Regions from separate parts of the Paenibacillus kribbensis genome, predicted to be linked through region 3. Evidence: predicted binding sites of a transcription regulator. Region 3 holds the regulator's gene; each other region holds the start of a gene.
The links. The regulator LexA, encoded in region 3, represses DNA repair genes until DNA is damaged. The targets are predictions, from matches to a motif close to CGAACATATGTTCG.
Positions count from the first base shown of each region.

Region 1: the regulator LexA is predicted to act here: its motif matches at 1,583-1,596, upstream of B4V02_RS09725 (DNA polymerase IV).
Region 2: the regulator LexA is predicted to act here: its motif matches at 1,609-1,622, upstream of recA (recombinase RecA).

Region 1 is NZ_CP020028.1:2,170,904-2,174,156, forward strand. Features, by position in the region: gene B4V02_RS09710 (MFS transporter) at 1-22, shown strand, start outside; gene B4V02_RS09715 (hypothetical protein) at 382-567, shown strand; gene B4V02_RS09720 (Cof-type HAD-IIB family hydrolase) at 620-1,420, shown strand; gene B4V02_RS09725 (DNA polymerase IV) at 1,626-2,894, shown strand; gene B4V02_RS09730 (LysR family transcriptional regulator substrate-binding protein) at 2,973-3,253, opposite strand, start outside.
Region 2 is NZ_CP020028.1:3,387,235-3,390,487, reverse strand. Features, by position in the region: gene pgsA (CDP-diacylglycerol--glycerol-3-phosphate 3-phosphatidyltransferase) at 1-85, shown strand, start outside; gene B4V02_RS14960 (competence/damage-inducible protein A) at 182-1,453, shown strand; gene recA (recombinase RecA) at 1,692-2,753, shown strand; gene B4V02_RS14950 (regulatory protein RecX) at 2,975-3,253, shown strand, end outside.
Region 3 is NZ_CP020028.1:2,490,511-2,493,763, forward strand. Features, by position in the region: gene B4V02_RS11300 (hypothetical protein) at 1-112, shown strand, start outside; gene B4V02_RS27210 (accessory gene regulator B family protein) at 141-593, shown strand; gene B4V02_RS26985 (hypothetical protein) at 584-715, shown strand; gene B4V02_RS26990 (hypothetical protein) at 941-1,069, opposite strand; gene B4V02_RS26135 (hypothetical protein) at 1,108-1,278, opposite strand; gene lexA (transcriptional repressor LexA) at 1,608-2,234, opposite strand; gene B4V02_RS11315 (LysM peptidoglycan-binding domain-containing protein) at 2,425-2,805, shown strand; gene B4V02_RS11320 (DUF896 domain-containing protein) at 2,913-3,119, shown strand; gene B4V02_RS11325 (hypothetical protein) at 3,244-3,253, shown strand, end outside.

The sequences.
Region 1 (3,253 bases), 320 kb from region 3:
ACGAGAGAAAGTGAGGAATTAGGATGTTAGCGTACGTGTTATTATGTGCTGTCATATGGATTGGGACCTATCTATGTATGGTGATGTCTGGAGAGTCGATTGAAGTGAAACCGATTCGTTCGATTGACGATCTGTTTGAATAGAACACAACGTCAAAAAATAAATCTTGACATGTAATGCATTACAACGTTTACGATTGCAATGTAGCAAACAGCTTTCCCTAGGGCGGTCCCAATGCTACTAGTCTGGGAAGGGGTATAAATGCCGGGTTTACATCTTTCTTGACAAAGAAAAGTCACATCTTTGGTGTGAATACTTTGTAAAATGACATTATAAAGTTAGTGTATTTACTTTTGAACGCTTATTTAGGAGGTCGAATACATGATGTCAATCATCGTTCAAGCCGTTTTAGGTGTGTTTATACTGATTGGCGCATATTTTGCTGTTAGAGGTGTGACTGAATCTCCCCAAACATATATTTACGCCCAACGTTCACACGAGAGAATTATCCGTGGACTACATGGGAATGGGCATGGGAATGAAGGTGAAGGTGAAGGTGATACTTGATAAGGAAATCGCATTAGAACAGACAGATTATTAGAATACTAGGAGGACTTATATGCTTAAACTCGTCGTGACCGATCTGGATGGAACCTTTTTGAATAACAAAGGGTTATTTGATATTGATTTATTTAACCAGGTATATGACGAAATGCAAAAAAAAGATGTTGCTTTTGTTGCTTGTACCGGGAAGCAGTGCGAGAGAGTAGAGAAATTGTTCGGGGAGCATGGCAAAGGCGTCTGGATACTGGGGGATAGCGCAACAAGGATCAAGAAAGACGGGGAAGTTGTCAAGGAGTTTACGATTGAACATGATCTGGCTCAGCAAGCCATTGATGAGATTCAACGTTTTGATCCGGAAGTTACGATTATTGCATGTATCCGTGATACGGCTTATGTGCTTTCTACAATAAAAGATGAATTGTTCAATGTGGTTAAAGGCTCTTACGAAAAAGTGGTTAAAATCAATTCATTTAAACAAATTGACAGTGATTTTAATAAAATTACTGTTTTCGATATCAAAAGCCGAAGCTCTGCATTGAGAAAACATGTGGAAAATACGTTGCTGGGACAAATCTACATTGTCGATTCTGAACCCAAATGGGTGGATATTACCGCTCTTCACACACATAAAGGGGAAACAGTCAAAAAACTGCAGAATATGCTTGGCGTGACGTTTGAGGAAACCATGTCCTTTGGAGACGGTGAAAATGATGTGGAACTGATGAGTATTGCGAAGTACAGCTTTGCAGTTAGCAATGCTTGTGAGAATACTAAAAAGGCGGCCAGTTTTATTACAAAATCCAATGAAGAGAACGGGGTGTTATTAACTATTCAGAAGCTGCTGGATCTGCAGTAGGCAGAAAGCGAAGCAATTCCCATAGCCCTTTCTTACTACGGATTGTGTGCATTCAAAAGCGCTATGACCTGATCATCAGGTTCATGGCGCTTTTGACTTCATCTAATACAATCCTATAAATTACCTGAATACAGAACTAGTGTTTGGTCTTATAATAAATCAGGAATGTATGTTCGTATGTAATCGGTTTTTTGGAGGTGCAGTCATGACTAAAACAATTGAGCGGACCATTCTTTTGGCGGATTGCCAGTCCTTTTATGCCAGTGTAGAAAAAGCTTCCCACTCGGAGTATAAAAATAAGCCGCTTGCGGTAGCGGGTGACCCTGCACGCAGGTCCGGGATTATTCTGGCCGCATGTCCTATAGCAAAAAGTTTCGGGGTGTCTACAGCAGAACGGCTCGGTGAAGCTCTCAAGAAGTGTCCTGAGCTTGTGATTGTCCGGCCCCGTATGAAATATTATATCGATGTTTCCCTGGCAATTACAGATATATACAAAGAATACACCGACCTAGTGGAAGTTTTTAGTATAGATGAACAGTTTTTAGATGTTTCTGAAAGTTTAAAAATGTTTGGTGACCCTTTAGATATTGCAAAGGAAATTCAAGAAAAGGTTCTTTTGCAGACCGGAGTCTGGGTTAGGATTGGAATTAGTTCAAACAAAATTCTTGCTAAAATCGCAACCGATATATGGGCCAAAAAGAACAAGAATGGCATTTTTACACTTCTCAAGACAGATGTCGAGCAGTTGCTATGGTCGCAGCCGGTGAATAAAATGTTCGGCGTGGGCTCGCGCATGACGACCCATTTCGCGCGGCTCGGGATGACCACTATAGGGGATATCGCCAGAACACCGCTGCCGGAGCTGAAGCGCAAATTCCGTGCCCATTTCGGCAAGCAATCGGACATTCAGGCTGAGGTGATGTGGAGAACCGCTAACGGCCTGGACGACAGCCCTGTCGCTCCATATACGTTCAGCACCCCTCAGAAGTCAATCGGCCATATGATGACCTTGCCTAAAGATTATGTAGAGCCTCACGAGATCGAGACCATTCTGCTGGAGCTCACCGAAGAAGTGTGCCGGGACAGCCGACGCAAAGGGCATATGGGGTCTGTCGTTACCGTCGGCTGTATGTGCAGCCCGTATGAGGCGCCGACCGGATTCTCACGCCAAATGAAGCTGCCCGATCCGACCAACAATACGAATAAAGTCTACAAAGCTGTGAAGGAGATCTTCTATAAATTCTGGAACCATATGCCAGTGAGACGCTTGGGCGTGAGCCTGAGCGGTTTGACGAACGCGGAGACGTATCAGCTTTCCTTTTTTGAAGATCAGGAGCGAGCACGTTCTTTAGAGAAAGCCACGGACAGCATCAAGGATCGTTATGGCAACGCGGCGATCGTAAGAGCCTCCTCCTTAATGCAGGCCGGTCAGGCTCTGGAAAGATCCTTGAAAATCGGGGGGCATTATAAGTAAGACAAATAAAGAGCACAAAAAGCCGCGCAACCATCGGCGGCTTTTTGTTTTAAGGAATTAAGCTCTTGTCACAAGTCTTCACTTGGATGCATGCTTTTTCATGGTATCCATGAATCGTTGCATCTGCGGAGTGATCCATTTGTTTTTATGATACGCAAGTTGGCTCCACATTTGAATGCTGACGCAATCGGTATTGATGATTGATAATTTCCCTGCATCCACAAGCTCGCGTACTACGAAAAAAGGGAGAAATGATATCCCTACATTGTTCAGAAGAAACTTGAGAATAATATCCGTATTTCCAATTTCCAAAACGGGATGAAGTTCATATCCCTGGGCTGCCAGGATTTGCTCTAAAT
Region 2 (3,253 bases), 900 kb from region 3:
GTGGGCGGCTGCGCTGGTTACTATTTATTCGGGTATAGATTACTTTGTGAAGAATATTCATTTGCTGAGTTCCTCCAAAGTTTAACAGGATAAATTTTAATGGAAACAGCAATAGGGACAATACTTATTGCTGTTTCTTTACATAATTCCCACAACATTTGCAGTACAGGAGGAAAAGACAATGAAGGCTGAAATCATCGCAGTAGGAACAGAATTATTGCTTGGACAAATCGTGAATACAAATGCTCAATATTTGTCACAAGAGTTGGCCGCAATCGGAATTGATGTATATTTTCAGACCGTAGTTGGCGATAACATGGATCGGCTTCAGGAAGCGGTACGACTGGCTCAGAAGCGTGCAGATATTATTTTGTTTTCCGGTGGTCTAGGACCAACTCAGGATGATTTGACGAAAGATGCGATAGCTGCTGTACTGGGGCGGAAATTGCATATAGATCGTCTTGCCATGGACAAGCTCGAACAGTTTTTCCGCAACCGTGGGGTAGTAATGACCGAGAATAACCGCCGTCAGGCGCTGTCTATTGAAGGGGCTACCCCGCTTGAAAACGAGACCGGATTGGCTATAGGGGACGCCATTGCACAGGATGGTAAATTTTATGTGGTTTTACCTGGTCCTCCTAAGGAACTTAAACCGATGTTTGAAAATCAAGCGAAGCCTTGGCTGCTTCAGCAGGCATTGAGCGGTAAGGAAATGCCGATTTATTCGAAAATGCTAAAATTTGCAGGGATTGGTGAGTCCGCACTGGAAACCCGGCTTCTAGATCTGATTCAGTCTCAGACGGACCCGACTATTGCTCCTTATGCCAAGGAAGGGGAAGTCACGATCCGCATATCCACCAAGGCTGCGAGTGAAAGTGAAGCGTTAATCAAGCTGACGGCTACCGAAGCAGAAATTCAACAACGTCTTTCCGAACATATGTATGCAAGCGAGGATGTTACGCTGGAGAAGGTCATCGTGGATCTAATGTCCAAGCGGGGGCTAACGGTTAGTGCTGCGGAAAGCTGCACAGGCGGGATGCTGATGGAACACATTACTGCCGTACCGGGGAGTTCTGTTATGTTTCAAGGTGGCATTGTGTGTTATTCCAATGAAATGAAGATGAAGCTGCTCAACGTTCCTTATGATTATTTGGAAGGGGATCATGCGCCCGGCGCAGTGAGTAAGGAAGTGGCCCTTGTGCTTGCAGAGCAGGCAAGAATAGTCATGGACAGCGATTTCGGACTTTCAGTTACAGGTGTGGCCGGACCTGGATTTTCCGAACGCAAGCCTGTAGGCCTGGTATACATCGGTATCGCTGAACGCGACAAGGAAACGGAAGTATATGAGCTGAATCTGAGTGGAAACCGTGAAGCAATCCGCCTGCGATCTGTCAAAGCAATCCTATACAGATTGTGGCGCAGATTGATGGAGAACGAGAAGCTCTCTTCATGATGTAGAGGGTGCGAATCATAAAGTTGTTTTTGATAGACTATTCATGATATAATGATCCTATCGGAAGAACCGTTGCAGAGCCTTTTGCCTACGGTTCTTTTTTTATTTTAAGAGACAGATGCAATTATAGTAGAGAACCGACTGAGCAAAAAAAACGAATGTATGTTCGAAAAAATGCTTGGCAAGCGTGTCAAAACAAGGTATTATTAAAGTACAAACAATGAAGGATGTGAGTTTATTGTCAGATCGTCGTGCTGCGCTGGATATGGCGCTCCGTCAAATAGAAAAGCAATTCGGTAAAGGTTCCATTATGAAGTTGGGTGAGTCCACTCACATGCAGGTGGAAACGATTCCCAGTGGTTCGATTGCTTTGGATATTGCGTTAGGAACGGGTGGCTTTCCAAGAGGCCGGATTATTGAAGTATATGGACCGGAATCATCCGGTAAAACGACAGTAGCTCTTCATGCTATCGCAGAGGTGCAAAAAACAGGCGGACAAGCCGCCTTTATCGATGCCGAGCATGCGCTTGATCCGTCGTATGCGAGCAAGCTGGGCGTCAATATTGATGAGTTGTTACTATCGCAGCCAGATACAGGAGAGCAGGCACTTGAGATTGCCGAGGCTCTTGTGCGTAGTGGAGCAGTAGACATTATTGTCATTGACTCTGTAGCGGCACTTGTACCGAAGGCAGAAATTGAAGGTGAAATGGGGGATTCCCACGTTGGTCTTCAAGCGCGCTTGATGTCGCAGGCATTGCGCAAGCTGTCTGGAGCCATTAATAAATCGAAAACCATTGCTATCTTTATTAACCAGTTGCGTGAAAAAGTAGGTGTTATGTTCGGCAACCCTGAAACTACACCAGGTGGACGTGCATTGAAGTTTTACTCAACGGTACGCCTGGATGTTCGCCGTGTTGAAAGCTTGAAAATGGGGAACGACATCGTGGGTAACCGCACACGTATTAAAGTCGTGAAAAATAAAGTGGCTCCTCCTTTCCGTCAGGCCGAAGTGGACATTATGTACGGTGAGGGCATTTCCAAAGAAGGTAGCTTGATCGACATCGGTACGGAGCATGATATTGTCGACAAGAGCGGAGCCTGGTATTCTTACGAAGGTGAGCGCCTTGGTCAGGGACGCGAGAATGCGAAGCAATTTTTGAAGGAAAATCCGAACATTGCTAGTACAATCGAGCAAAAAATTCGGTTGGCCAGTAATTTAATTACGACAGTTGCGCCACCGACAGAAGAAGAGTTGGCACAGGAAGCCAAGGAAGAACAGGAATTGCTAGAGCTTGAATAAGCTTGGCTGAATCTTGGTTTCTGTTCTGTCATGTGAACTGTGGCCTGAGGATTATGGCACAGTCCGTTTGAATAGCATAATTCTGATGCCCTGCACAGTTAGTTGTGCAGGGCATTTTTGCATCGAACACGGTCTGTTCTGTCAGCAGGAATCTAACTATTGCGTGGCAGGCGCTCTCAGCCTGCTTTCGTGAATTTCAAAGTGAGGGAAGCACATTGCATTTGCACAATGAGGATGAAAATATCCCGAACGAAAATGAGCAGCAAGGGATTTCTCATTTTCCGGATAACGAAGAATTGATGATTACCAGGGTGGAGCAGGGACAGGGACGCAAACGTGGAAGATACATCATTCATTTCGGACCGTATTCACTGTCCGTGTTGGAAGATGTAATGATCAAATACAATATGCTTAAAGGAACGTTGTTCGACAAAAAAGAACTGGAAGATATCGTTCTGGCAGATGAAAAGCAGCAGGGTTACGTGTATGCGCTCTACTAT
Region 3 (3,253 bases):
TTCCATTTCTTTATTAACATTCGGTATATCTTATTTCTTTTCAGAGAAAGGGGATTATGAGGATGCTAGAAGCGCTATCCAGGCGCATCGCGGCAGAAATAAAGAGATCTGATCCTGATGGTCCAACAAGTTTAGAGGTGATGGAATATGCGCTTGCAATAAAACTTACTGAAATCTCAACGATAATTTTTGTTTCCATTATAGGATGGTTTACAGGACATTTTTTCGGAGCATTATTGGCTCTTGGGAGCCTGATGCTAATTAGAAGATTCTCGGGAGGAATTCATTTTTCCAACCTCAATTTCTGTGTTTTTTTTACAACGATAGTATGCACCATCATTCCTTTTATTCCCCTGAGTTTGTCGGTAATTTTAATTACTAATGTTTGCTCATTGCTGATATTTATTGCTTATGCACCGAATCATTTTATTTATATTAATAAGACTGAGAATCACAAATATTATAAACTAATATGTATTTTTATTTGCATGTTGAATTTTTTCGTACAATCATCCATAATATCCCTATCCTGTGTTGTACAATCTTTCAGCATTCTGCCTTTATGGAGAGGAGGTGAACGTAAATGGATATGAAATTGGCAAGATTATTGAATGTAAAATTGGGTAAATACGCTGATGAATCAACCAAAAAAGAAAAAACAATATTTGGAGCTAAGCCAGTACCAGCAGAGTTGAAGAAAAAAGAAAAGAACTAATTATTTGGACTGTCTTGAGCTCCTTTTTAGAAGGAAGTGGAAATGGGCTCTCGATCAATATGATACCATACTAAAATGTGAAATCTCTTAGCGCTCTGAGCGTTGAGGGATTTTTTCGAAGAAGGACGATACATTTTAGCAGTAGCATGAGGAGTCTGTGGCAAAGTGGACGTGTGAACAAAAAAAGCAGGAAGAATCCTTCCCGCTTTTTGCTGACAACGGCTATTAACGTCTGCGTCGTCCATCATTTACGTTAAACAGGTTAATAGCCAGCGCGTTACCTACTGCACGCGCGTTGGCTCTTTGATTGGAACGGATGTTTAATCTTCTTCTTCTGTTTCTTCTGCTCATCATATCACCTCCCTTCAAATATAATGAAGGTATGGTTGAACTTACTCGTCTTCATCTTTACGCTTGCGCTTGGAAATTTTGATATTCAATGCATTGGTAGCCAAGGCATTACCGCTCTTTGCTTTAGCAGCTGTAGCCTGAAAGACTTTAACGATCAGATATTGGTTTTTTCCGATGCGCTGCTTATATGTTTTGACTTTACTTCTGATCATCTGGCATGTCTCCTTTGCTTAGGTCTGCTTTATACATATGTCAATAGTGCTAGTAATGTATAAGCATAAATCTATTGAAAGCAAAAAGAAGCGAATACCTATGATTCTAAGAATTTATAAAAAAACGTATAGGTATAAAATGAGTGAAAGATCCTTTGAAAGAGGGAGGTTTTTTATAGCTGATAAAATGGTTTAAGCCATAGCTGCTGAAAAGGAAAGAATAGTTATTAGTTACATAGATGAACATAAAATCAATCAAAAACCGGCTTGCCCTAGGCAGCCGGTTTTTGAGGTAGTGGATAAAATAACGGGGAAGAAAAAGTGATAAATCAGTGGAAGTCCCGGAAGAGTCCTACAACCTTGCCCAAAATGCTGACATGCTTCAGGCGAAGCGGTTCAAAGGCTGGGTTCTCTGGTTGAAGCCGGATATGATCTTTTTCTTTGTAGAAGGTTTTAACCGTTGCTTCATCTTCATCTGTCATGGCTACAACAATATCACCGTTATCAGCAGTTTGTTGCTGACGTACAATTACATAGTCACCGTTAGCAATACCAGCTTCAATCATGCTTTCGCCTACAACAGATAACATGAATATTTTATCCTCACCAACAAAATGTTGGGGAAGAGGAAAGTAATCTTCGATATTTTCTGTCGCCGTAATAGGAAGACCGGCAGTTACTTTACCGACAACGGGAACACGACTAATGGAGTAATTAATCAAATTGCTATTATCCGCCTCGTCTTGGCCAAGTAACTCAATGGCCCGTGGTTTCGTTGGATCGCGACGGATGAGTCCTTTTTTCTCTAAACGGTCCAAATGACCGTGAACCGTAGAGCTGGAGGCTAATCCGACAGCCTCGCCTATTTCGCGTACAGAAGGGGGATAGCCCTTTAGACGCACTTCATTGCGGATAAATTCAAGAATGGCCTGCTGGCGGCTCGAAATCTTAGACATACCGTATCAACCCCATTTAGTAACGTTTGGGAAAATTATAGCATAGAACCTCCGTTCGCACAAACATAAGTTCTAAATAATCTCTAAAAATATTTGCGAACTTTTGTTCTGTTGTCTATTGAACAAAACAAACGTTCGTGTTATATTGTGAAAAAACATAAGAACAAACGTTTGGAGGACGCAGCCAATGATGAGATATAGCACATATCAAAGTATTTTTCCGATGAATTTAGAAAAGATGCAGGAGAATCAAAAGAAAGGGAGCAAAGGATTTTCACAATTGATTGCACAGATGATTACCAATACTCTCTTACTTAAGCTTCTCATTCTAGTTATTGTTGTTTGGATTGCAGGTGCAGGCGTTTTGACAGTTTTCGCAGCACCTTCAGTTCCGAAGGTAGAGGTAACCAAGCTGACAGTACAGCCTGGGGACACATTGTGGCAGATTGCAATCAAACATAAACCGGAACGAATGGATACACGAGTATATATAGAAGGAATTGTACGGATTAACGGGCTGGAAGATCGGGGAGTGCAGGCAGGTCAGGTGCTCAAGCTTCCGTACTTCTGATCTATACACCGTTAGGGCTTGTTAGGGGCGTGATGTGGGAACCTTGACAAGCTCTTTTCTACATGTCAAAGTGTATTATATCTTTGCTTTTATGGAGGGGACATAATTTGGATATAGACAGCTTGGTACAGCGCATCAATGAATTAGCGCGCAAAGCAAAATCCGAGGGATTAACGGAAGAAGAAACTACAGAGCGTGCCAATCTTCGGGAAATTTATTTAGGTAACATTCGCCGTAATTTTCGGCAACAGCTTGAAACGATTGAATTTGTGGACGATGATACGCCAAAGGGTAATGGCGGGCTTAAGCATTAATGTCGCCAGGGCGGCTTGACCTGCATAATTTGACTTTTGTTTTTAGGTATCTTTCGCGGTATCTATATAGATTAGCTTTCAAGCAAACGTTTTGATGCAATATATATGGGAAGGGAATTGACAGATGGCCCGAT